Regions from separate parts of the Streptomyces sp. NPDC085937 genome, predicted to be linked through region 2. Evidence: riboswitches for the same ligand, from Rfam matches in the RefSeq annotation. Region 2 holds a riboswitch; the other holds the start of a gene.
What was found. Region 2 has a riboswitch for glycine ahead of gcvT (glycine cleavage system aminomethyltransferase GcvT). Riboswitches for the same ligand answer to the same signal wherever they lie in the genome.
Positions count from the first base shown of each region.

Region 1 (11,756 bases), on a different contig from region 2:
GAGGTGCAGCTGCACCGAGGTGCAGGCGGCCTCCGGGGCGATCGACTTCGACGTGCAGCTCAGCTGCTCCACGCCGTCGATGTCGAGCGTGAAGTCCTCGCCGCGCGCGGCCACGATCTGATCGTTGAGCAGTGCGTAGCGGTCGACGTCGGAAAGGTTCGACGAGACGAGGTCGTCGCGGTCGAGGGTCGGCAGGATGCCGATCATCACGATGCCCGCGTCCACCTCCTGGGCTTTACGGTCGGCGTAGGAGAGCGAGGTGCGCAGTTCCTCGTCGAGCCGGTCGAATACCCGCCCGCCCAGCCGGTGCGGGGCGATGTTCACTTCCAGATTGAACATGGCGAGTTCGGTTTGGAAGTCCCTGCTGGCGATCCTCTCGAGGACTTGCGCATTCAACATTTTCGGCATGCCGTCGGCGCCCGCGAGATTGAGCTCGATCTCCAGCCCCATGAGGTTCTTGGGGCGGTCGAACCGCTTCTCCGTCAGGAGTCGCTCCAGGCCCGTCAGGCACCTGCGGAGCTTCTCGCGGTAGCGCTGGCGATCGGACAGGTCGAACTGACCTGCCACGACCTTTTCCCCCATCGAAGCGTCCCTCCTCGGATGGCGTACCGAAGATCGGCCGCCGGGGTCCCGGTCCACAAGCAAGGATGCCCCGCGGATGCGATCGATAACGCCCCGGATCGGTGTGGCGCCCGCTACTCTGGGCGAGGTGTCCAGTGGCACATTCACGGGGCAATACGCGGAACGCGTATCACGGCACGGTTGCCGGCTCGTGAAAAACGCCGACCGGAATGGGCCGACCGCTCGACGGTCATTGCCCGAGGTCAGTGGCGTGCACCCCCTCGGGAATCGGCATCTTTTTCGCATTTCGCCGACCTGAAATACCCTTGCCGGAGTCACCGGAGAGAGCTAGACGAAACATAGTCTCAACCCGTGTCGTATAAACTTCGTGCACAAGGCAGAACCAGGTTGGCGCCCATGGTCGAGTGATCCAGCCGTGGGACGGCGTGCGGCTCACCTCACCCCCGTCTCCCGCTCAGACCCCGGCCCCGCCTCTCTGACCTTCGCGAGCTGACAGCGCCGTCCGCACCGCCACGCCCCGCCCTCGCGCCACTGTGCCTTCGAATGAGAGGCGACCCACCATGCCGCTGCACGTACCTCCGGCTCCCGCGCCCGCACTGCGTTCCGTCCTGACCGCGCTCTCGTCACCGACCGCGGTGCGCGACGCCCGAACTCCCTCCCTGCTCCGCGCACAAGGGCCCGCCTCGCCCGAGCTTCCGCTGCCCGTGCACGTCCTCGACCGGGTCACCGCCGACGGCGAGACCTCGACGACGCTCGCCGGGTGGCGCTTCCTGATCCGCACCGGCGACCGCGCGGTGGCCGCGGCCGACACCGTCCTCACCGCCGACGGCTGGGCCTTCTCCCGCTTCTTCGAAGGCCCGTACATCACGTCGACGGAGCTCGCGCTGCGCCAGGCGGAGAGCATGACGCAGCCGTACCAGCCCCGCCTGCTGTCCGTGCCCGGCCTGTACATGCTGGCGCTCTGGCTGCACGGCGACCCCGAGGCCGACGGCGCCGCCGGCGGCCCGGCCCCCACCGACCTGCTGGTGCCGCTGGCTCCGGCCCCGCCCGGCATCGCGGCCCACCGCCCGCACCGGGTCACCGACCTGCTGCCGGTACTGACCCACCGGGTGTCACCCACCCGCCTCCTCGGCTCACCGGCCTGACCTGCCCCAGCACCTGCGCGTACCCCGTCCTCCGCGACCCGGGAGGCGGGGTACGCGCCTGCGGACTAGTCCTCTTCGGCCTCCCCGAACCACCCGAAAGGACAGTGCAGTTGGGATGAACCGTCCGCGCGGGTGACGCGTCATGAACCTGTGAGGGGCGGTGCCGCGAAATGCCTGCGGATCGTCGCCCGTGGGGCAACACTGGATCCCGACCGACTTATCACAACGGGGGGCGGCCATGAACGACGTTCCATGCCGCGCGACTGACGCAACAGCCCACTCACAGGTCACCATGAAGCGAGAGAACCCACCCATGTGCCAGCACCAGCCACCGTGCCCCTCAGCCGAGTCCGCCGACCGGGAATCCGCCCGTCTCGTGGCGCACCACCCGGAGCAGGGCTGGAGCCTGCTGTGCAACGGTGTCGTGCTCTTCGAGGACACCGGTGAACTCCTGCCCGACGGCAGCGTCATCGCCCCGCAGCGTCCTCGGGGCGTCACACTGACGTCCGCCTGAGCGCGTCCGGGCGGGACGGGCCCGCCCACCGACCACAGGGGCCGGCCGCGGCACTCCCGCGAACCGGCCCCGACGCATGTGCGCGGCCCCTCACCCACCGTCGGCACCGACCCGGTGGTGCGCCTCCGGTGGCCGTGGCGCCCTATCGTGACCGGCATGCAGTCCTACACGATCGGCCAGGCAGCGCGGCTGCTCGGCGTGAGCCCGGACACCGCCCGGCGCTGGGCGGACGCGGGGCGCCTCACCACCCGGCGCGACGACGGCGGACGGCGGGTCGTCGACGGGCGTGACCTGGCGGCGTTCTCCGTCGCGCTCGCCAAGGAGGCCACGCCCGAGGAGGGCACTCCGTACACCTCCGCCCGCAACGCCTTCCCCGGCATCGTCACCGCGATCAAACTCGGTGACGTCGCCGCCCAGGTCGAGATCCAGGCCGGCCCGCACCGCCTGGTCTCCCTGCTCACCCGGGAGGCCGTCGAGGAACTGGGCCTGGAGGTAGGCGTGGAGGCCACCGCCCGCGTGAAGTCGACGAACGTCCACATCGACCGCACCTGACACCGACAGGATTTGTGGAGTCGCACATGCGGGCCGATCCCTCACTTCACGCTCGCTCGTGCGATGAGACAGGTGCGGAACACCTCGCAGATGCGCCATCATGAGGAACACGGGGGCATGACCCTCCGCAGACGCCCGTGCAGCGAGGGAGTGCACTCGGATGATCCGTTCCGCCCGCCGGACCGCCGGCCTCGCAGCCGTCGCGCTCCTGACCGGCCTCGGGCTCACCGCCTGTTCCTCCTCCGAAGACTCCGCGGCCGGCACCGGTGACGGGAGCCCGAGGGGCACGGTCACCGTCTTCGCCGCCGCCTCGCTCAAGGAGACCTTCACGGCGCTGGGCGAGCGCTTCGAGCAGCGGCACCCGGGCACCGAGGTGACCTTCAACTTCGGCGGCAGCGACTCCCTGGCCGCCGGAATCGCGGGCGGGGCCCCCGCCGACGTCTTCGCCGCGGCCAGCACCACGACGATGGACCGCGTCGCGGACGAAGGGCTCACCGCGGGCGACCCGGCCACCTTCACGCGCAACCGCCTGGAGATCGCCACCGCCCCCGGCAACCCGCACGGGATCACCTCCCTGAAGGATTTGGCCGATCCCGGCCTCAAGGTCGTGCTCTGCGACGAGACGGTGCCGTGCGGGGCCGCCGCGCGGAAGGCGCTGAAGGCGGCCGGCGTCCGGGTCACGCCCGCCTCGTACGAGCAGGACGTGAAGAGCGCGCTGACCAAGGTGCGGTTGAAGGAGGCGGACGCCGCCGTCGTGTACCGCACGGATGTGAGGGCGGCCGGTGACAAGGTGGACGGCGTGGACTTCCCGGAGGCCGCCCAGGCCGTCAACGACTACCCGATCGCCCGCCTCGAGAGTTCCGGCAACCCCGTGACGGCCGACGCCTTCGTCGCGCTGGTGACGTCGCCGGAGGGACGGAAGGTGCTCCGCGGGGCGGGATTCCTCACACCATGACGACCACCCGGCAAACGTCCCGCGGCACACGGCGGCGGCCGCCCCGGGCCCCCGGCCGCGGTGTCCCGCTCGCCCTCCTCGCGCCCGCCCTGCTCGGCCTGGCGTTCCTCCTGGTGCCCTTGCTCGCCCTCGTCGTACGGGCGCCGTGGAGTGGCCTGCCGGAGCAGCTGACCAGCCCCGCGGTGTGGGACGCGCTGCGTCTGTCGCTGGTCTGCGCGACCACGGCGACCGCGCTGAGCCTGCTGGTCGGTGTCCCGCTGGCCTGGCTGCTGGCCCGCACCGACTTCCCCGGGCGGGGTCTGGTCCGCGCCCTGGTGACGCTCCCGCTGGTGCTGCCCCCGGTGGTCGGCGGTGTCGCCCTGCTGCTGGCGCTGGGCCGCAACGGCATCGTGGGCCGGTGGCTGGACGCGTGGTTCGGCGTCACCCTGCCGTTCACCACCGCCGGTGTCGTCCTGGCGGAGACGTTCGTCGCGCTGCCGTTCCTGGTGATCAGCGTCGAGGGGACGCTGCGGGCCGCCGACCCGCGGTTCGAGGAGGCGGCGGCCACCCTGGGGGCGTCCCGCTTCACCGCGTTCCGGCGCGTGACCCTGCCGCTGATCGCTCCGGGCGTCGCGGCCGGTGCCGTGCTGGCCTGGGCCCGCGCCCTGGGCGAGTTCGGCGCGACGATCACCTTCGCGGGCAACTTCCCGGGCCGCACCCAGACCATGCCGCTCGCCGTCTACCTCGCCCTGCAGAACGACCCGGCCGCCGCGATCGCCCTCAGCCTGGTGCTGCTCGCCGTGTCGGTCGCCGTGCTGGCCGGGCTGCGGGACCGCTGGGTGAGGGCCGTCTGACCGATGCAGAAGCACCCCGCACAGACATCCGGCACCTCCCCCGCCCCCGGCACCGCGACGGCCGAGGGCCTGGACGCCCACCTGGTCGTGGACCGGGGCTCCTTCCGCCTGGACGTCGCGCTGACGGCCGCCCCCGGCGACGTGGTCGCCCTGCTCGGCCCGAACGGCGCCGGCAAGACCACCGCACTGCGGGCCCTCGCCGGTCTCGCGCCCCTCACCGACGGCCGTCTGCGGCTGGACGGCACGGACCTCGCCCGCACCCCGCCCGAGTCACGGCCGGTAGGCGTCGTCTTCCAGGACTACCTGCTCTTCCCGCATCTGACCGCCCTCGACAACGTGGCCTTCGGTCCCCGCTGCCGGGGCGTCGGCAAGGCGGAGGCGCGCGCCCGGGCGGCCGGCTGGCTGGACCGCATGGGGCTGGCCGAGCACGCCGGCGCCAGACCCCGGCGGCTCTCCGGCGGCCAGGCCCAGCGCGTGGCGCTCGCCCGCGCCCTGGCCACCGACCCGCGGCTGCTGCTCCTGGACGAGCCCCTCGCCGCGCTGGACGCCCGCACCCGGCTGGAGGTACGGGCGCAACTGCGCCGTCACCTGGCCGAGTTCGAGGCCGTCGCGGTGCTGGTGACGCACGACCCGCTGGACGCCATGGTGCTCGCCGACCGGCTGGTCGTCGTGGAGGAGGGCCGGGTCGTGCAGGAGGGCGCGCCCGCCGAGATCGCCCGGCGCCCGCGCACCGAGTACATCGCCCAGCTGGTCGGCCTGAACCTCTACCGCGGCCACGCGGACGGCCACACGGTACGGCTGGACGCCGGGCCGTCGGTCAGCACCACCGAGGACCTGACCGGGCCCGCCTTCGTCGCCTTTCCGCCCGGTGCCGTCACCCTGTACCGGGACCGGCCCACCGGTTCCAGCGCGCGCAACCACTGGCGCTGCGCGGTGGCCGGTCTGGAGAGCCACGGCGACCAGATCCGGGTCGAGCTGACCGGCGAACTGCCGCTGGCCGCCGACCTCACCACGGTCGCCGTCGCCGAACTGGGCCTGCACCCGGGCGCACCGGTCTGGGCGGCGGTCAAGGCGACGCAGACGCACGCCTACCCCGCCTGACCGGTCCCGGGTACCGGTCCGGAGAACGCCGAGGGGCCCCGCCCGGCTCGCCCGGGCGGGGCCCCTCAGGCCGTGCGTCAGTCCTCGTACGCGTCCAGCGGCGGGCAGGAGCAGACCAGGTTGCGGTCGCCGTAGGCCTGGTCGATGCGGCGCACCGGCGGCCAGTACTTGTCGGCGGCGTTCACCCCGGCCGGGAAGACGGCCTCCTGGCGGTCGTACGCGTGCTCCCACGCACCGGCGAGCGCGCCCGCGGTGTGCGGGGCGTTGCGCAGCGGGTTGTCCTCCGCGGGCCACTCGCCGGAGCCGACCTTCTCGATCTCGGCGCGGATGGCGATCATCGCCTCGCAGAACCGGTCGAGCTCGGTCAGGTCCTCGGACTCGGTGGGCTCGATCATCAGCGTGCCGGCGACCGGGAAGGACATCGTCGGCGCGTGGAAGCCGTAGTCGATGAGCCGCTTGGCCACGTCGTCCACGCTGACGCCCGTCGCCTTGGTCAGCGGGCGCAGGTCGATGATGCACTCGTGCGCGACCAGCCCGCCCGGGCCGGTGTAGAGCACCGGGTAGTGCGGCTCGAGGCGCTTGGCGATGTAGTTGGCGCTGAGCACGGCCACCTGCGTGGCCCGCTTCAGGCCCTCGCCGCCCATCAGCCGGACGTACGCCCAGGAGATGGGCAGGATGCCGGCCGAGCCCCAGGGGGCGGCCGAGATGGGCCCGACGCCCGTCTCCGGACCGGCCTCCGGCTGCAGCGGGTGGTTCGGCAGGTACGGGGCGAGGTGCGCGCGCACGCCGACCGGGCCGACACCGGGACCGCCGCCGCCGTGCGGGATGCAGAACGTCTTGTGCAGGTTCAGGTGGGAGACGTCGCCGCCGAAGTGGCCGGGCTTGGCCAGACCGACGAGCGCGTTGAGGTTGGCGCCGTCCACGTACACCTGGCCGCCGGCCTCGTGCACCTCGGCGCAGATGTCGGCGACGTGCTCCTCGAACACACCGTGCGTCGACGGGTACGTGATCATCAGCACGGCCAGCTCGTCACGGTGCTGCTCGATCTTGGCCCGCAGGTCCGCCACGTCGATCTCGCCGTCGTCGGACGTCTTGACCACGACGACCTTCATGCCGGCCATCACGGCCGACGCGGCGTTGGTGCCGTGCGCGGAGGACGGGATGAGGCAGACGGTGCGCTGCTCGTCGCCGTTGGCGCGGTGGTATCCGCGGACGGCGAGCAGACCGGCCAGCTCGCCCTGGGAGCCGGCGTTGGGCTGCAGGGAGACCTTGTCGTAGCCGGTGACCTCGGCGAGTCGTTCCTCCAGCTCGTGGATGAGCGTGAGGTACCCCTGCGCCTGCTCGGCCGGGACGAACGGGTGCAGCTGGCCGAACTCGGGCCAGGTGACCGGCTCCATCTCGGTGGTCGCGTTGAGCTTCATGGTGCAGGAGCCCAGCGGGATCATGCCGCGGTCCAGCGCGTAGTCGCGGTCGGCGAGGCGGCGCAGGTAGCGCAGCATGGCCGTCTCGGAGCGGTGCTGCCGGAAGACCGGGTGCGTGAGGTAGTCGTCGGTGCGCAGCAGCGCGTCCGGCAGGGTGTCGGAAGCGGCGGCGTCCAGGGCCTCGACGTCGGCCTCGACGCCGAAGGCGCTCCACACGGCGGCGACCTGGTCGCGGGTGGTGGTCTCGTCGCAGGCGACGGAGACGGTGTCGGCGTCGACGAGGCGCAGGTTCACGCCGTTGTCCCGGGCCGTGGCGACGACCTCGGCGGCCCGCCCGGCGACCCGCACGGTCAGCGTGTCGAAGTAGGAGCCGTGCACGACCTCGGTGCCGCCGGAGCGCAGCCCCTCGGCGAGGATCGCGGCGTAGCGGTGGGTGCGCCGGGCGATGGTCCGCAGGCCCTCGGGACCGTGGTAGACGGCGTACATGCCGGCCATGACGGCGAGCAGCACCTGCGCGGTGCAGATGTTGCTGGTGGCCTTCTCGCGGCGGATGTGCTGCTCACGGGTCTGCAGCGCGAGGCGGTACGCCTTGTTGCCGTCGGCGTCGACGGAGACGCCGACGAGGCGGCCGGGCAGGCTGCGCGCCATCTTCTCCTGCACCGCCATGTAACCGGCGTGCGGTCCGCCGAAGCCCATCGGGACGCCGAAGCGCTGCGTGGTGCCGACCGCGATGTCCGCGCCCAGCTCGCCGGGGGACTTCAGCAGGGTGAGGGCCAGCAGGTCCGCGGCGACGGTGACGAGCGCACCGCGCTCGTGCGCCTGGTCGATGACGGGCTTGATGTCCCGTACGGCACCGGAGGCGCCCGGGTACTGGATCAGGACGCCGTTGATCTCCCGGCCGTCGAGCTCGGCGGGGATGCCGTCGGCCAGATCGGCGACGACGACCTCGACGCCGGTCGGCTCGGCGCGGGTCTCGATGACGGCGACGGTCTGCGGCAGGGCGTCCGCGTCGACCAGGAAGAGGCCCTTCTTGTTCTTGCCCATGCGCCGGGACAGCGCCATCGCCTCGGCGGCCGCGGTGCCCTCGTCCAGCAGCGAGGCGCCGGCCGTCGGCAGGCCGGTCAGCTCGGCGACCATCGTCTGGAAGTTCAGCAGCGCCTCGAGCCGCCCCTGCGAGATCTCCGGCTGGTACGGCGTGTAGGCCGTGTACCAGGCGGGGTTCTCCATCACGTTGCGCAGGATGACGGGCGGGGTGAAGGTGCCGTAGTACCCCAGGCCGATCATCGAGCCGAGCACCTGGTTGCGGTCGGCCAGGCCGCGCAGCTCGGCGAGCACCTCGGCCTCGCTCCGGGCGCCGGGCAGGTCGAGCGCGTCGGCGTTCTTGATCACGTCGGGCACGGCGGCGGCGGTCAGCTCGTCGAGTGAGCCGTAGCCGACCTGGGCGAGCATCTTCGCCCGGGCCTCGTGGTCGGGGCCGATGTGACGCTGCTCGAAGGGAATTCCCTGTTCGAGCTCGGAGAGCGGGGTACGGGGGACGGTCATTGAGGAGGCCTCCTGGTCCGACGACCTTCGAGGGGCACCACGGCGCAGGTGCCCGGACGGCCTCCCCCTCTGTCATCTCAACCTGAGAGCTTCACCGGAACGCGCGGGCGGTCCGGTTTTCACCGTCGGTGAGAGCGGAAGCCGTCGACACCCGCCCTGCTTTCCAGAGTGACCTCGTCCGTGCGGTACGTGTGCCTGAGAGATTCCGGGGAGGATTTGCTCCTTCGGCGCCTCCGATGGTGTCTGGAGGACTCTCCCGCACGGGGTCAGCAGCCGTTGTCAGCGTACCAGCGAGGCCGGGACCCGGACTTTCAAGTGGCCGTTCCACCGATTGTGCCTTTTTGTGGTGCTTACGGATGAGTTTGCGAGGAGTGGAGGGCCCGTGCAGACCGACATCGATCCGCGTCACCTGATCGGCCGCAAGGCGTTCGACCGCAACGGCACCCGGATCGGCACGATCGACGAGGTCTACCTCGACGACGCCACCGGCGTACCGGAGTGGGCGGCGATACGGACCGGCCTGTTCAGCCGGGACGCCTTCGTGCCCCTGGAGCCGAGCGAGCTGATCGAGGGGGCACTCCACGTGCCGTTCGAACGCGCCCTCATCAAGGACGCCCCCGACTTCGGCGTCGGCCGCCACCTCTCCCCGGAGCAGGAGCTTCAGCTGTACCACCACTACGGCCTGGACCTCGCGTCCCCTCCCCCACTCCCGGACCACGACTTCGGCAAACTCGCCGGCAAGGACGACTGACCCCGACACCTGCGCCGGCGGGGGGACACCCCCCTCACCGGGCCACCGGGCCACGGTGCCGAACGCTCGCCCCACCTCGCGATCCCCTGACTCCGCATGCCCTTCGGACCCCCACCGAGGTCACGGTGTCCATGTGTCCGGCGGCCCGGACGCCTCCGTCGGCCGGCCGGCGCCGGGCGGCAGGGACACCAGGGGCAGGGGATCCGCCGGCTCCAGTTCCGGGTCGTCGACTCGGAACGTCTTCACCCGGCCGGGCCCGGACTCGGGCGTCTCGAAGCGCACCGTCACCCGGCCCAGGCCGCTCCCCTGCACCCACCCGTGTCCGAACTCGGCGTGCCGTACGTCGTGGCCCGCCGGCCAGCGTCGCTCGGCCGCCGCCTCCTGGCGGGCGACGGCCTTCTCCTCGGCCGGCTCCTCGGCCTCCGGGGTCTCCTCCCCGGCCCCCGCACCGGCCGCCTGCGCGAACAGGTCCTCCTGGGTGTAGTCGGCCAGCCCGCTGACCCCGACCCCGAGCAGCCGTACGCCGCCCGTGGTGTCCACCGAGTCCAGCAGCCGGGCCGCGGCCTCCCGGACGACCGCCGGGTCGTCGGTGGGGCCCCGCAGCGTCTCGGACCGGGTCAGGGTGGAGAAGTCGTACCGCCGTACCTTCAGCACGATGGTCCGCCCGGACAGCCCGGCCCCGCGCAGCCGGCGCACGCAGCGGTCGGCGAGTCGCTGCACCTCCATCCCCACGCGCACCCGGTCGTGGATGTCCACGTCGTAGGTGTCCTCGACGGACACCGACTTCGTCTCCCGCTCGGCGACCACGGGCCGCTCGTCGCGGGCCAGCGCCATCGCGAACAGCGCGTGCCCGTGCGCCTTGCCCAGCAGCCGCACCAGCTCGTCCTCGCCCGCCTCGGCGATCTCACCGACGGTGTGGATGCCCGCCCTCCGCAGATGGTCACCGGTGGCGGGTCCGACGCCCGGCAGGGTCCGCACCGGCATCGGCTCCAGCATGGCCCGCTCGGTCCCGGGCTCGATCACCACCAGCCCGTCCGGCTTCGCCTGCTCCGACGCGATCTTGGCCAGCATCTTGGAGGCCGCGAGCCCCACGGAGCCGGTCAGTCCCGTCACCGCCCGGATGTCGGCGCGCAGCTTCGTCCCGACCAGCCGGGCCGACCGCTCGTCCCACGCCGTGTCCCCGGCCTCCAGGTCCACGAAGGCCTCATCCAGGCTGAGCGGCTCCACCAACGGCGACAGTGCCCGCAGCAGCGTCATCACCTGCTCGCTGATGGACCGGTACAACGCGAAGCGGGGCACCAGATACGCGGCGTTCGGCGCGAGCCGCCGGGCCTGCCCCATGGGCATCGCGGAGTGGACGCCGAACACGCGGGCCTCGTAGGAGGCGGTGGCGACGACGCCACGGGGTCCGAGTCCGCCCACGACCACCGCCTTCCCGCGCAGACTCGGCTTGGACGCCTGCTCCACCGAGGCGTAGAAGGCATCCATGTCGAGATGCAGGATTGTGGGAGCGGATCTCACATCTCCGATGCTGCCCTACGACACTGACAACGCTCGCGCCGGGCGGGCCGCACGCCACCGCCCGCACGTCACCTGCGCGCCACCGGACGCACCCGATCGGCACCGCCCGGCGTCAGACACCGGTGTCTGGCAACGGCCGGTTGTCAGACACCGGATCCGACACCGGAGTCTGCCGCCGGAGTCGGATCCGGTGTCAGACCGCCTTGTTCCGCCGGCGCGCCAGCTCGTCCATCGGGTTGTGGCCGATCAGCGTCTCGCCCGTGTCGACGCGCTCGCCGTGCAGCTGGGAGAGCGCGTTCTCGACGTCCCGCCACACCACACCCACGGCGATGCCGAAGACGCCCTGGCCGCCCTGGAGCAGGGCGTGGACCTCGTCGGGCGAAGTGCACTCGTAGACCGTCGCCCCGTCGCTCATCAGCGTCATACGCTCCAGGTCGCTGAAGCCCCGCTCGCGCAGGTGCTGGACCGCGGTGCGGATGTTCTGCAGGGACACGCCCGTGTCCAGGAACCGCTTGACGATCTTCAACACGACGACGTCACGGAAGCTGTACAGCCGCTGCGTGCCCGATCCGTGCGCCGGACGCACGCTCGGCTCGACCAGACCCGTCCGGGCCCAGTAGTCGAGCTGGCGGTAGGTGATGCCCGCCGCCGCGCAGGCCGTGGGCCCCCGGTACCCGATGTCCTCGGTCGCCATGGCCACCGCCCCTCCGCCGCTCGGCACAGCCGTCGGTCGCTGTGGAGCGGGATCGATCGCACCGCCGTGCGCGGGATGGCCCCCGCCCGAGCGGGGCGGAAAGCTCTGGGGAGGATACGGCCCGCCCGCCCCGAAAACGCGTCCG
Region 1 covers NZ_JBITSH010000018.1:8,266-20,021, reverse strand. The annotation lists gene ACIF8S_RS29000 (glutamate--cysteine ligase) at 1-582, opposite strand, end outside; gene ACIF8S_RS28995 (hypothetical protein) at 1,143-1,727, shown strand; gene ACIF8S_RS28990 (DUF5999 family protein) at 2,041-2,241, shown strand; gene ACIF8S_RS28985 (helix-turn-helix transcriptional regulator) at 2,398-2,793, shown strand; gene modA (molybdate ABC transporter substrate-binding protein) at 2,954-3,748, shown strand; gene modB (molybdate ABC transporter permease subunit) at 3,745-4,581, shown strand; gene ACIF8S_RS28970 (ABC transporter ATP-binding protein) at 4,585-5,682, shown strand; gene gcvP (aminomethyl-transferring glycine dehydrogenase) at 5,760-8,645, opposite strand; glycine riboswitch at 8,819-8,914, opposite strand; gene ACIF8S_RS28960 (PRC-barrel domain-containing protein) at 9,028-9,396, shown strand; gene ACIF8S_RS28955 (DNA polymerase IV) at 9,517-10,917, opposite strand; gene ACIF8S_RS28950 (MerR family transcriptional regulator) at 11,111-11,756, opposite strand, start outside.
Region 1: linked by a shared signal. The riboswitch ahead of gcvP (aminomethyl-transferring glycine dehydrogenase) and the one ahead of gcvT (glycine cleavage system aminomethyltransferase GcvT) in region 2 are both predicted to bind glycine.

Region 2 (11,756 bases):
GGATCGCCGGGGAGAACGCCAAGCTCGGTCAGCCGGAGATCCTGCTCGGCCTGATCCCGGGCGCCGGCGGCACCCAGCGGCTGTCCCGGCTGATCGGCCCGTCCAAGGCAAAGGACCTGATCTTCACGGGCCGGCAGGTCCGGGCCGACGAGGCGCTGGCCCTCGGTCTGGTGGACCGTGTGGTCCCCGCAGACGAGGTCTACACCCAGGCGCACGCCTGGGCCGCGAAGCTGGCCCAGGGGCCGGCGATCGCGCTGCGAGCTGCCAAGGAGGCGGTCGACACCGGGCTGGAGACGGACATCGACACCGGCCTCGCGGTCGAACGCAACTGGTTCGCGGGCCTGTTCGCCACGGAGGACCGCGAGCGCGGCATGCGCAGCTTCGTGGAGGAAGGCCCGGGCAAGGCGAAGTTCCTGTGACGAGCTGTTGAAATCCCCGTACACACCTTGCAATTGACGGCATGTCTGATCCGGGCCCCTCGGCGGAACGCATTATGGGAGCCTTAACGCGCCCTTAAGCCGTATCCGTCGAGGGAGCCCGTCGATTGCCCGAGCGTGAGCCGTTGTCGCAGGTCGAGCAGGCCGTCGGAACCGCCGAAATGCCTTTGGCATATGTCGTCGGCCCACGGTCGGGCGGGGGCGCACGGGGGGCGTATTCCCCTGGAACGGCCCCGGGTGGCTCCGGGCCCCGCCATGATGGGGTCATGGCGGGGCTGGAGGGCATGGAACAGCCGCGGGGAGACGGGCGCGCCATCGCGTCGCGCTGGTCGCCGACGGTCGAGGACGAACGTGCCGTGCGGGCACTGGAGTTGTACGGCGACCCTGCGGAGGGTGAAGTTCCGCTCCCGTCCCTTCCCGAGTCCGCCGCCACCGCCCGCCGCCTGGTGCAGATCGTCGTCCTGCGCCGCTGGGGCCTGACCGCGAAGATCACCGAGGACGCCGTCCTGCTGGTCTCGGAACTCGTCGGCAACGCCGTCCGCCACACCGGTGCCCGCGCCTTCGGTCTGCGCATGCGCCACCGGCGCGGCTGGATCCGCGTCGAGGTCCGTGACCCGTCCAGGGCACTGCCCTGTCTCATGCCGGTGCAGGAGATGGACATCAGCGGCCGCGGCCTCTTCCTCGTCGACAAACTCGCCGACCGCTGGGGCGTCGACCTCCTCTCCCACGGCAAGACCACCTGGTTCGAGATGCGGGTCTCCGACCGCTGAATCCCCGCCGGGCGCAGGGGGCCACGGTGGGTGGCCGCCGCTCGGCGGGTCCCGCGGGCCGGATAATCTTGGCCGCGTCAGAACCAGTACCAGCAAAGGGGCGGATCGGTGGCGGACATCGAGGAAGCACGCAAGCAGTTCGAACGGATCGACACGAACGGGGACGGCTACATCACCGCTGCCGAGTTCAAGACCGCGCTGGCCCAGGGCGGCGACTGGAACGTCACCGAAGCGGTCGCCGAGGCCCTGATCAAGTCGCGGGACCTCGACGGCGACAAGCTGCTGTCCTTCGACGAGTTCTGGGCGCACCTGAACAAGTAGGGCCGCGAAATCTCCGGCGCCGGGAGACCGGCGCCGGAAATGCCGTGGGGCCGGACGGGCGAACAGCGGCGGAATGGTCCGCCCGTCCGTGCCGTTGGAACCGATCATGGGGATTTCTCACGGAAATCCAGCCGGACATCGACCCCCGGAAGGGCGAGGCGAGCGGACATGAAGATCGGCATCATCGGCGCGGGCAACATCGGCGGAAACCTCACACGGCGGCTCACGGCTCTCGGCCACGACGTGTCCGTCGCCAACTCCCGCGGCCCGCACACCCTGAAGGCACTGGCCGAGGAGACCGGGGCGACCCCGGTACGGGTCGAGGAGGCCGCCCGCGGCGCCGAGATCGCCGTGGTCACGGTGCCTCTGAAGGCCGTGCCCGACCTGCCGTCCGGGCTGTTCGACGAGGCCGCGCCGGGCGTGGTCGTCATCGACACCGGCAACTACTACCCGCAGCAGCGCGACGGCCGGATCGCCGGCATCGAGGACGAGGGCCTCACCGAGAGCCGCTGGACCGAGCGCCAGATCGGCCACCCCGTGATCAAGGCGTTCAACGGCACGTTCGCCCAGGACCTGCTGGACCGCCACCGCCCGGCCGGCGACCCCGACCGCATGGCGCTCCCCGTCGCCGGGGACGACGAGGCCGCCAAGCGCACGGTCCGGGACCTGATCGAGGAACTCGGCTTCGACACCGTCGACGCGGGCGGCCTCGACGACTCCTGGCGCCAGCAGCCCGGCACCCCCGTCTACGGCCTGCGCGGCGGCGTCGACGCGGTCACCCGGGCCCTCGCCGAGGCGCCCCCGGAGCGCCCGGCGGACTTCCGCGGCTAGGACTCACGGCCCACGGGCCCAGGTCCAGGCCCAGGCGCGGGCTCTGGGCGTCAGGCCCCGGCCCATTCCCGCAGCGCCGACCCGCTGGAGAAGTCCGCGACATTCTTGTCCAGCGGGTCGTCGGTGTACTGGTGGAAACGCCAGTCCGCCTTGATGCGGGGTTTCCCGGCGGTGACGTAGTCGGCGATCCAGAGGCCGTCACCGGCGTAGGACGTGGTGTCGACGTTCAGCCAGAAATCGCGGTTGCAGTAGAGGACCACCTTGTTGTGGGGCCGCAGTTCCTTCACCTTTCGGATGAAGCGGTCCTTCTCCGCGTTGCTCGCCCGGGTGCCGCTTCCCGTCCTCTCCCAGTCGACGGCCAGGATGTCGCCCTGTTTCTCGGGCGCCTCGCTGACGAAGTGCTCGGCCTGTTCGGTGAGATTCCCCGGCCAGAGGAAGTGGTAGAACCCGACCACCAGACCGGCGTCCCGCCCTCTCTTGGTCTGGGCGCTCAATTTCGGATTCACGTACGAACGACCCTCCGTCGCCTTGATGAAGACGAAGGAGAGGCCGTCCGTGTCGTACGTCTCCGACTGGTAGGAACTGACGTCGATGCCGTGCAGCATGGGGGCTCCCTGAAGGTGCTGGTGGGGGACGGGGAGTCGAACGCATCATTCCCCGTTCCGGCACCGGTGACCCGTGGGAGAGCGAGGTGGCCGGATCTTCGGAACCACCGTCTCCGGATCGCGCGTCCCTCGCACACCACCCCCGGTCGGAGTACCACCCCCGGCCGACACCCGCCCCCACCGCTGGGGATGCTGGGCGCCGGGTGTGCGGAGCCCCATCCGGGTGCGGCAACTAAGCTGGTGCTGCACGTAGTTGAGGAACAACAGGGCGGCGCCCCCCGGGGCACGGCGACATCCGCGAAGGAGCGTGCTGGTGCAGCGCACCGGACTGTACTACCCGTACGTCCACTTCCGGGACGCGGCGTGGATCAAGGCCGCCGCGCTCTACCTGCCGGAGATGGCCCGTGTGGTGCCCGACGGGTTCCGCGTGGCGGACCCCGAGCACGTCCGTGTCCTGCGGGACGAACTCGGCTTCGTTCAGGACATCGACCCCGCCCTCGCCGTCGAGGCGGCGTCCGGGTATCTGCTGCGGCTCGTGGACGAGCACGGCGAGGAATTGCGGAACCGTTTCGGAGTGACCGTCCGGCAGGACGTGGTGGACGCCGAACCCGCGCCGCCCGGCGCCCTGACGCCCGCCGGCAGTCATGGGCATCGCTCCGGCCCGCCCTGGGGGCGACCGCTGGCGGGCCTGTACCCGGGGGAGATGACACCGGCGCTCAGGCAGGCGCTGTCCGACAGCGGCCTGGCGGGGAGGCGCGTGCGCAGCAGCTTCAGCCATGGTGAGCCCGGTGTCTGGCTGGGCATGGACCCGGCGCTCGCCTGGGTGTACAAATGCGCGCTGACGGCCGAACTCGCGGCCGACACCGCCTTCCTCCCCGTCACCGACCAGGAAGCCGCCCATACCGCGGCCGATCCCTGGGACACCGGGCGGATGGCGGCGGTCCTCCTGGAGGGTGCTCCGGCCCCGGTCGGAACCGGTGACCTCACCGCACGGATCGGGGTGCTGTCCGTGCGGTGTGTGCTTCCCGCGGGGCTCGACGGGGTGCCGGTGGAGAAGATCGTGGCACTGCGCAAGAAGCACGAGCCGGAGTTCCTCGCCTACACGGACGCCGTCGACCGGACGGCGGCGGACCTCCGCGACGCGCTGGCCGGCATCCGCAGTGCGCAGGCCCTGGACACGTACGTGCGGCAGGCGGTGCACAGGGAGTTCGAGGTGGCGCTGGTGAGTCTGCGCAAGGCCATGAACGGCGTCGGTCTCCAGACGGTCACCACCTCCGTCAGCACCACGTTCGACACCCCCACCTCGGCGGCCCTGCTGAGCGGGCTGATCGGCACGGTCGGCGGGACCGTGGCGGGCAGTGCGGCGGGCATCGTGGCCGGCGTCGGCGCGACGGCCGTGGGCATCCTCGGGGGAGCCCGCAGCCGACGTGACGAAGTGCTCGCCGCCTCCCCGGTCAGCTTCCTGCTGCGGGTCGAGAACGGTCTGAACCCTCGCACGGCGGTCCGCCGGATCGGCCGCGCCCTGCGGCGGGGCGCCGGCGCGGGCGTGTAAGGGGCCCAACGGTGACCGCGGGCCGTCCCGCCCGTCCGGCGACGGCCCTCAGCACTCGATGATGTTGACCGCGAGCCCGCCCCGCGCCGTCTCCTTGTACTTCACCGACATGTCCGCGCCGGTCTCCTTCATGGTCTTGATGACCTTGTCGAGGGACACCTTGTGCGAGCCGTCGCCGCGCATCGCCATCCGGGCCGCGGTGACGGCCTTGACCGCGGCCATGCCGTTGCGCTCGATGCAGGGGATCTGGACGAGCCCGCCGACCGGGTCGCAGGTCAGCCCGAGGTTGTGCTCCATGCCGATCTCGGCCGCGTTCTCCACCTGCTCCGGGGAGCCGCCGAGTACCTCCGCGAGGGCGCCCGCCGCCATCGAGCAGGCGGAGCCCACCTCGCCCTGGCAGCCGACCTCGGCGCCGGAGATGGAGGCGTTCTCCTTGAAGAGCATGCCGATGGCGCCGGCCGCGAGCAGGAAGCGGACCACGCCCTCCTCGTCGGCGCCGGGCACGAAGTTCATGTAGTAGTGCAGGACCGCCGGGATGATGCCGGCCGCGCCGTTGGTCGGCGCCGTGACGACCCGGCCGCCGGCTGCGTTCTCCTCGTTCACCGCCATCGCGTAGAGGGTGATCCACTCCATCGCGAGCGCCTGCGGGTCGCCCTCGGAGCGCAGCTTGCGGGCGGTGGTGGCGGCCCGGCGGCGGACCTTCAGGCCGCCCGGCAGGATGCCCTCGCGGGACATGCCCCGCTCCACGCAGGCCCGCATCACGCGCCAGATCTCCAGCAGCCCTTCGCGGATCTCCTCCTCGGTCCGCCAGGCACGCTCGTTCTCCAGCATCAGCGCGGAGATCGACAGCCCGGTCTCCTTCGTGAGGCGCAGCAGCTCGTCACCGGTGCGGAAGGGGTACTTCAGGACGGTGTCGTCCAGCACGATGCGGTCCGCGCCCACCGCGTCCTCGTCGACGACGAAGCCGCCGCCCACCGAGTAGTAGGTCTTGGCCAGCAGCTCGGCGCCGGAGGCGTCGTACGCCCACAGCGCCATGCCGTTGGCGTGGTAGGGCAGGGCCTTGCGGCGGTGCAGCACCAGGTCGTCGTCGTAGGAGAAGCCGATCTCGTGCTCGCCGAGCAGCCGGATCCGGCCGCCGTCCTTGATCTTCTCCACCCGCTCGTCGGCCGACTCCACGTCCACCGTGCGGGGCGAGTCGCCCTCCAGGCCGAGGAGCACCGCCTTCGGTGTGCCGTGGCCGTGCCCGGTGGCGCCCAGGGAGCCGTACAGCTCGGCGCGCACCGAGGTGACGGAGTCCAGCACGTCCTCGTTGCGCAGCCGCCGCGCGAACATCCGGGCCGCCCGCATCGGGCCGACCGTGTGCGAGCTGGACGGGCCGATGCCGACCGAGAACAGGTCGAAGACCGAGATGGCCACGGGAGGACTCCTCAGGGTTCGGCGGACGACGCTGTCCACCGGGGGAAGGGCGGTTCAGTGGATCGGGGGCGGTGAATCGTTGATGCGCTGCATGGTGCGGGGCACCGCGCCCACCGACCCAGTGTGCGCGATGCCCCGGATGTCCGTACAAAAAGGCGGACGAAATTACCGCAGACCGGGGTACAGCGGGTGCTTCGCGGTCAGCGCCGCGACCCGGCCCCGGAGCGCCTCGGCGTCGTACGACGGCTTCAGCGCCTCGGCGATCACGTCCGCGACCTCGGCGAAGTCGTCGGCCGTGAAGCCGCGGGTGGCCAGGGCGGGCGTGCCGATCCGCAGACCCGAGGTGACCATCGGCGGACGCGGGTCGTTCGGGATCGCGTTCCGGTTGACGGTGATGCCGACCTCGTGCAGCCGGTCCTCGGCCTGCTGGCCGTCCAGCTCCGAGTTCCGCAGGTCCACCAGGACCAGGTGCACGTCCGTGCCGCCGGACAGCACGTCCACGCCCACGGCCTTCACGTCGTCCCGGACGAGACGTTCGGCCAGGATGCGGGCGCCCTCCAGGGTGCGGCGCTGGCGCTCCTTGAACTCCTCCGAGGCGCACACCTTGAAGGCGACCGCCTTGGCGGCGACCACGTGCTCCAGCGGACCGCCCTGCTGGCCCGGGAACACCGCGGAGTTGACCTTCTTGGCCAGCTCGGCCGTGGAGAGGATCACACCGCCGCGCGGACCGCCGAGGGTCTTGTGCGTGGTGGTCGTCACGACGTGGGCGTGCGGGACCGGGTTCGGGTGCAGGCCCGCGGCGACCAGACCGGCGAAGTGCGCCATGTCGACCATGAGGTACGCGCCGACCTCGTCCGCGATCCGGCGGAACGCGGCGAAGTCCAGCTGACGCGGGTACGCCGACCAGCCGGCGACGATCAGCTTCGGCTTGTTCTCCTTGGCGAGACGCTCGACCTCGGCCATGTCCACGACGCCGGTGTCGTCCACGTGGTACGCGACCACGTTGTAGAGCTTGCCGGAGAAGTTGATCTTCATGCCGTGGGTCAGGTGCCCGCCGTGCGCGAGGTTCAGACCCATGATCGTGTCGCCCGGCTTGAGCAGCGCGAACATCGCCGCCGCGTTGGCCTGGGCGCCCGAGTGCGGCTGGACGTTGGCGTGCTCGGCGCCGAAGAGCTCCTTGACCCGGTCGATGGCGATCTGCTCGATCACGTCGACGTGCTCGCAGCCGCCGTAGTAGCGGCGGCCGGGGTAGCCCTCGGCGTACTTGTTGGTCAGGACCGAGCCCTGGGCCTCCATGACCGCGACCGGGGCGAAGTTCTCCGAGGCGATCATCTCGAGGGTGGACTGCTGCCGGTGCAGCTCGGCGTCGACCGCGGCGGCCACCGCCGGGTCGAGCTCGTGCAGGGGCGTGTTCAGAAGCGACATGCGGCTACGACTCCTCAGCCCGCGATGAACGCGTCGTACTCGGCGGCGGACAGCAGGTCGGCCGGCTCGTCGGTGACCCGCACCTTGAACAGCCAGCCGCCCTCGAAGGGGGCCGAGTTCACCAGCGACGGGTCGTTCACCACGTCCTCGTTGACCTCGGTGACCTCGCCGGAGACGGGGGAGTACAGGTCGCTGACCGACTTGGTGGACTCCAGCTCGCCGCAGGTCTCGCCCGCGCTCACCGTGTCACCCACCTCGGGGAGCTGGACGTAGACCACGTCGCCGAGCGCGTTGGCCGCGTGCTCCGTGATCCCGATGGTCGACACGCCGTCCTCGGCGGCCGACAGCCACTCGTGCTCCTTGCTGTAACGCAGCTGCTGGGGGTTGCTCATGGCCTGAATTCTCCTGTACGCGGAAGACTGCTGATGACGGGGGACAGCGCGGAGCGCGGCGGGGCGGGGACGAGGTGCCCGGTCCCCACGCGCGGGACTGCCCGGGGGTCGGCTACGACGGTGTCACTTCTGCCGCTTGTAGAACGGCAGCGCCACGACGTCGTACGGCTCGTGGCTGCCGCGGATGTCCACGCCGACACCCTCGGTGCCCGGCGCGGCGTGCCGCGCGTCGACGTAGGCCATGGCGATCGGCTTGCCCAGGGTGGGGGAGGGCGCACCGGAGGTGACCTCGCCGATCACCTCGCCGCCGGCCACCACCGGGTACCCGGCGCGCGGCACCCGGCGGCCCCGGGCGACCAGGCCGACCAGGACGCGGGGCGGGTTCTGCTCGGCACGCCCGGCGGCCTCGGTGAGGGCGGCGCGGCCCACGAAGTCGCCCTCCTTCTCGAACTTCACCACCCGGCCCAGACCGGCGTCGAACGGCGTGAGCGCGGTGCTCAGCTCGTTGCCGTACAGCGGCATGCCCGCCTCCAGACGGAGCGTGTCACGGCAGGACAGGCCGCAGGGGACCAGGCCGTGGCCCTCGCCCGCCTTGGTCAGCGCCTGCCACAGCTCGACGGCGTGCTCCGGCTTCACGAACAGCTCGAAGCCGTCCTCGCCGGTGTAGCCGGTGCGGGCGATGAGTGCGGGGACGCCGGCCACGGCGCCCGGCAGACCGGCGTAGTACTTCAGGCCGTCCAGGTCGGCGTCGGTGAGGCCGGCGAGGATGGCCGGGGACTCGGGGCCCTGCACGGCGAGCAGCGCGTAGGCGTCGCGGTCGTCGCGCACCTCGGCGTCGAAGCCGGCGGCCCGCTCGGTCAGCGCGTCCAGCACCACCTGGGCGTTGGAGGCGTTGGCCACGACCATGTACTCGGTCTCACCGAGCCGGTAGACGATCAGGTCGTCCAGGATGCCGCCGTCCTCGCGGCAGATCATCGTGTAGCGGGCGCGGCCGGGCTTGACCCCGCCGATGTTGCCCACCAGGGCGTGGTCGAGCAGGGCGGCGGCCTGCGGTCCGGTCACCGCGATCTCGCCCATGTGCGAGAGGTCGAACAGGCCGGCCTTCGTGCGCACGGCGTTGTGCTCGTCGCGCTCGGAGCCGTAGCGCAGGGGCATGTCCCAGCCGGCGAAGTCGGTCATCGTCGCGCCGAGCGACCGGTGCAGGGCATCGAGCGCGGTGCGACGGGGTTCGGTACTGCTCATCGGTCGGTCTCCCAGGGGCAACGGGGGAAGCGAGGTCGTTCCTCCCCATCTGTCATCGGAACCTGAGAGGTTCGCCATGACCACCGCGGACGGCGGTCAGGACTTGCACCTTGGGTGGGGCCACCGGAGCACTGCTGCAGCGGCCCGCTTTTCAGATGTGCCTCGCCCGCGCGGTAACGGTGCCTGAGAGATTCAAGGGAGGGACTTGCTCCTTCGGCGCCCCGGCGGCACAGGGTGCCGGGGACTCTCCCGCGCGGATTCAAACGGCCGGTATGCAGTTGGCGCGCTCATCATTGCACGCATCTCCGGGGCGTGGCAGGGGGACCCTTATCAGGGGGTGCACAGGTCGTACGGGTCCGGTCACGGTGAGCTGTGACAGGGCTGTAGCGGTAAAGGCACGGAAACACGAGCGACCTGGCATTACCTTCTCTTTACATGCGGCGGGGATCGGACACCATATCCGGCCCCAGGGGAGGACGACCACGGTGAACAGGCCCACGGCGTACGCCGGCACCCCAGGCGTCGCACTGCCGCGACAGCACGCGGACCGGGCCGAGGGCGCGGCGCCCGCGCCCGTCGTGCGCGATCTGCGCGACCGCGGCGGCCGCAGCCCGCGCGCCCTCCTCTTCGGCCCCCGCGACCTCGTCGTGGTCACCGGACTGCCCGGAAGCGGCAAGTCCACCCTGATGCGGCGCACGGTGCCCGGCACCCGCGTCGACTCCCAGGACACCCGTGACCGCTGGGACGGCCGCATGCCGCGCCTGCTGCCCTACGCCGTGTACCGCCCGCTGGTCCGCCTCGCCCACTACGCGGGGCTGCGGCGCGCCCTGCGCTCCGGGGAACCGGTCGTCGTGCACGACTGCGGCACGCAGGCCTGGGTGCGGCGCTGGCTGGCCCGCGAGGCCCGGCGCCGGGGCGCGGGCCTGCATCTGCTGTTACTGGACGTCACCCCCCAGCAGGCCCTCACCGGGCAGCGCGAGCGCGGGCGGGGCGTCTCCCGCTACGCCTTCCGCCGCCACCGCACGGCGTGCGGGCGGCTGTTGGACGCGGTCGAGCGCGGCCTGCTCCCGGCGGGCTGCGCGTCGGCGGTGCTGGTCGACCGGGACGCGGCTCAGGCCCTGCGCCGGATCGGGTTCACCGGCTGACCGGATCGGGTGCCCGGCCGACCGGCTAGCCTTTCCAGCCACAGCAGTGGTAGCAGGCAGGCAGAAGGCGACAGATGGACTTCCCGGCGGACTTCCCGGACCGGACGCACTCCCACCCGCACGGCGGGTGGCCCGGCAACGAACTCGAGGAGGCGCTCTCCGCCTCCCTCGGCGTGCCCTCGGCAGCGGGGCGGATCGTCGAGGTGCTCGGCCGCAGCCTCCTGTGGGTGCCGCTGCCGAACGGCGGCGGTCCGCACAGCGGCCCGCTGGACCTGCCCACCATGGAACTGCACGGCCAGGCCTACGTGCCCGTCTTCAGCTCCGAGGAGCAGTTCCGCCAGGCCGTCGGCTCCCACATGGGCTTCACCGTCGCGCCCGCCGTGGAGTTCGCCCGCGGCCTGCCGCCGCAGGCCGGGATCGTGGTCAACCCCGGCGGCGTGGTCGCCGTGCCGCTGCCCCCGCCGGCGGTGGCCGAGCTGTGCCGGGCGGGACACACCCCGCTGGACGGCCGATCGGGCGGCGGCCGGGTCCGGTTGTTCGAACCGGACTGGCAGGACGACCCGGTGGACTTCCTCGCAGCGGCCTCCCAGGAGTTCGACGCGATCGGCGTGGTGACCACCGCGCGCCGCTGCCTGGCCGCCGTCGAGACGGCCGACCCCGTGCTGTTCGTCGGGGTGGAGCTGCTGCACTGGGAGGGCGACCCCCGGGCGCTCCCGCTCGACGCCCTCGGCCGGGCGCTGGGCCGCAGCCCCGCCCGCTGGCCGGTCAGCCTCGTCGTCCTGGACGTGGCCCAGGACCCGGTGGCCGACTGGCTGCGCGCCAAGGTCCGCCCCTTCTACCAGCGCGCGTGAGGGGCCGGGGCGGGTCCGCGCCGCATCCTTGCGCGCACTGACCGCAGACCGCCGGAGGCCGTCGGCTTAAGCTAGGGAGCATTGGCCGGCAGGGTGTTGTACGGAGGGGCGATACAAGTGAGCGCTGGCACCGCGGCGGCCGGACAGGTCGAGCACATGCTGCGCCAGGTGACGCCCGGGCGCTACGACGCCTACGAGGCGTTGCTGCGCGCCCTGGCGACCCCGTCGTCCGGCCGGATCTGGATGCTGCTCTGGCACGGCCAGGCCGGTTCGCCCGACGCCCAGTACGGGACCATGGAGGTCGACGGCCTCGGCTACGCGCCCTGCGTGACCTCCGCCCAGGAGCTGTCCGCCAGCGGCTGGAACCGTTCGTACGAGGTCGTCGACGGCCTGGAGGTGGCCCGCGCGCTGTACCCGGACCGCTACGGGCTCTGGCTCAACCCGCACGCGCCCGGCGGCGGCGTGGGCATCCCCTGGCTGGACCTGCGCCGGATCGCGAGCGGGCTGGACAGCCAGCCCGCCGGACCGCTGCGGCTGTCCGAACCGGCCATCGAGATCCCGCAGTTCTACGCCCTCCTCGCGCAGACGGCCCACCGCACCCCGGCCGTGCGGGCGTTGCGCCGCGCCTGGGTGCAGCCCGCGCTCGGCGCGCCCTACCTCGCCATCGGCCTGGAGGTCTACGACACCTCCCCGCCGGCCGTGGAGTCGGTGCGGGCGATGATGCGGCAGTCGCTCGCCGCCGTGCCCGACGGGCTGCCGGTGTCCACCG
Region 2 covers NZ_JBITSH010000020.1:69,979-81,734, reverse strand. The annotation lists gene ACIF8S_RS30695 (enoyl-CoA hydratase/isomerase family protein) at 1-419, shown strand, start outside; gene ACIF8S_RS30690 (ATP-binding protein) at 704-1,207, shown strand; gene ACIF8S_RS30685 (EF-hand domain-containing protein) at 1,316-1,528, shown strand; gene ACIF8S_RS30680 (NADPH-dependent F420 reductase) at 1,568-2,359, shown strand; gene ACIF8S_RS30675 (glycoside hydrolase family 25 protein) at 2,410-2,964, opposite strand; gene ACIF8S_RS30670 (DUF6236 family protein) at 3,278-4,516, shown strand; gene ACIF8S_RS30665 (L-serine ammonia-lyase) at 4,565-5,932, opposite strand; gene glyA (serine hydroxymethyltransferase) at 6,098-7,357, opposite strand; gene gcvH (glycine cleavage system protein GcvH) at 7,372-7,749, opposite strand; gene gcvT (glycine cleavage system aminomethyltransferase GcvT) at 7,873-8,991, opposite strand; glycine riboswitch at 9,153-9,253, opposite strand; gene ACIF8S_RS30645 (AAA family ATPase) at 9,477-10,136, shown strand; gene ACIF8S_RS30640 (enhanced serine sensitivity protein SseB) at 10,211-10,987, shown strand; gene ACIF8S_RS30635 (enhanced serine sensitivity protein SseB C-terminal domain-containing protein) at 11,144-11,756, shown strand, end outside.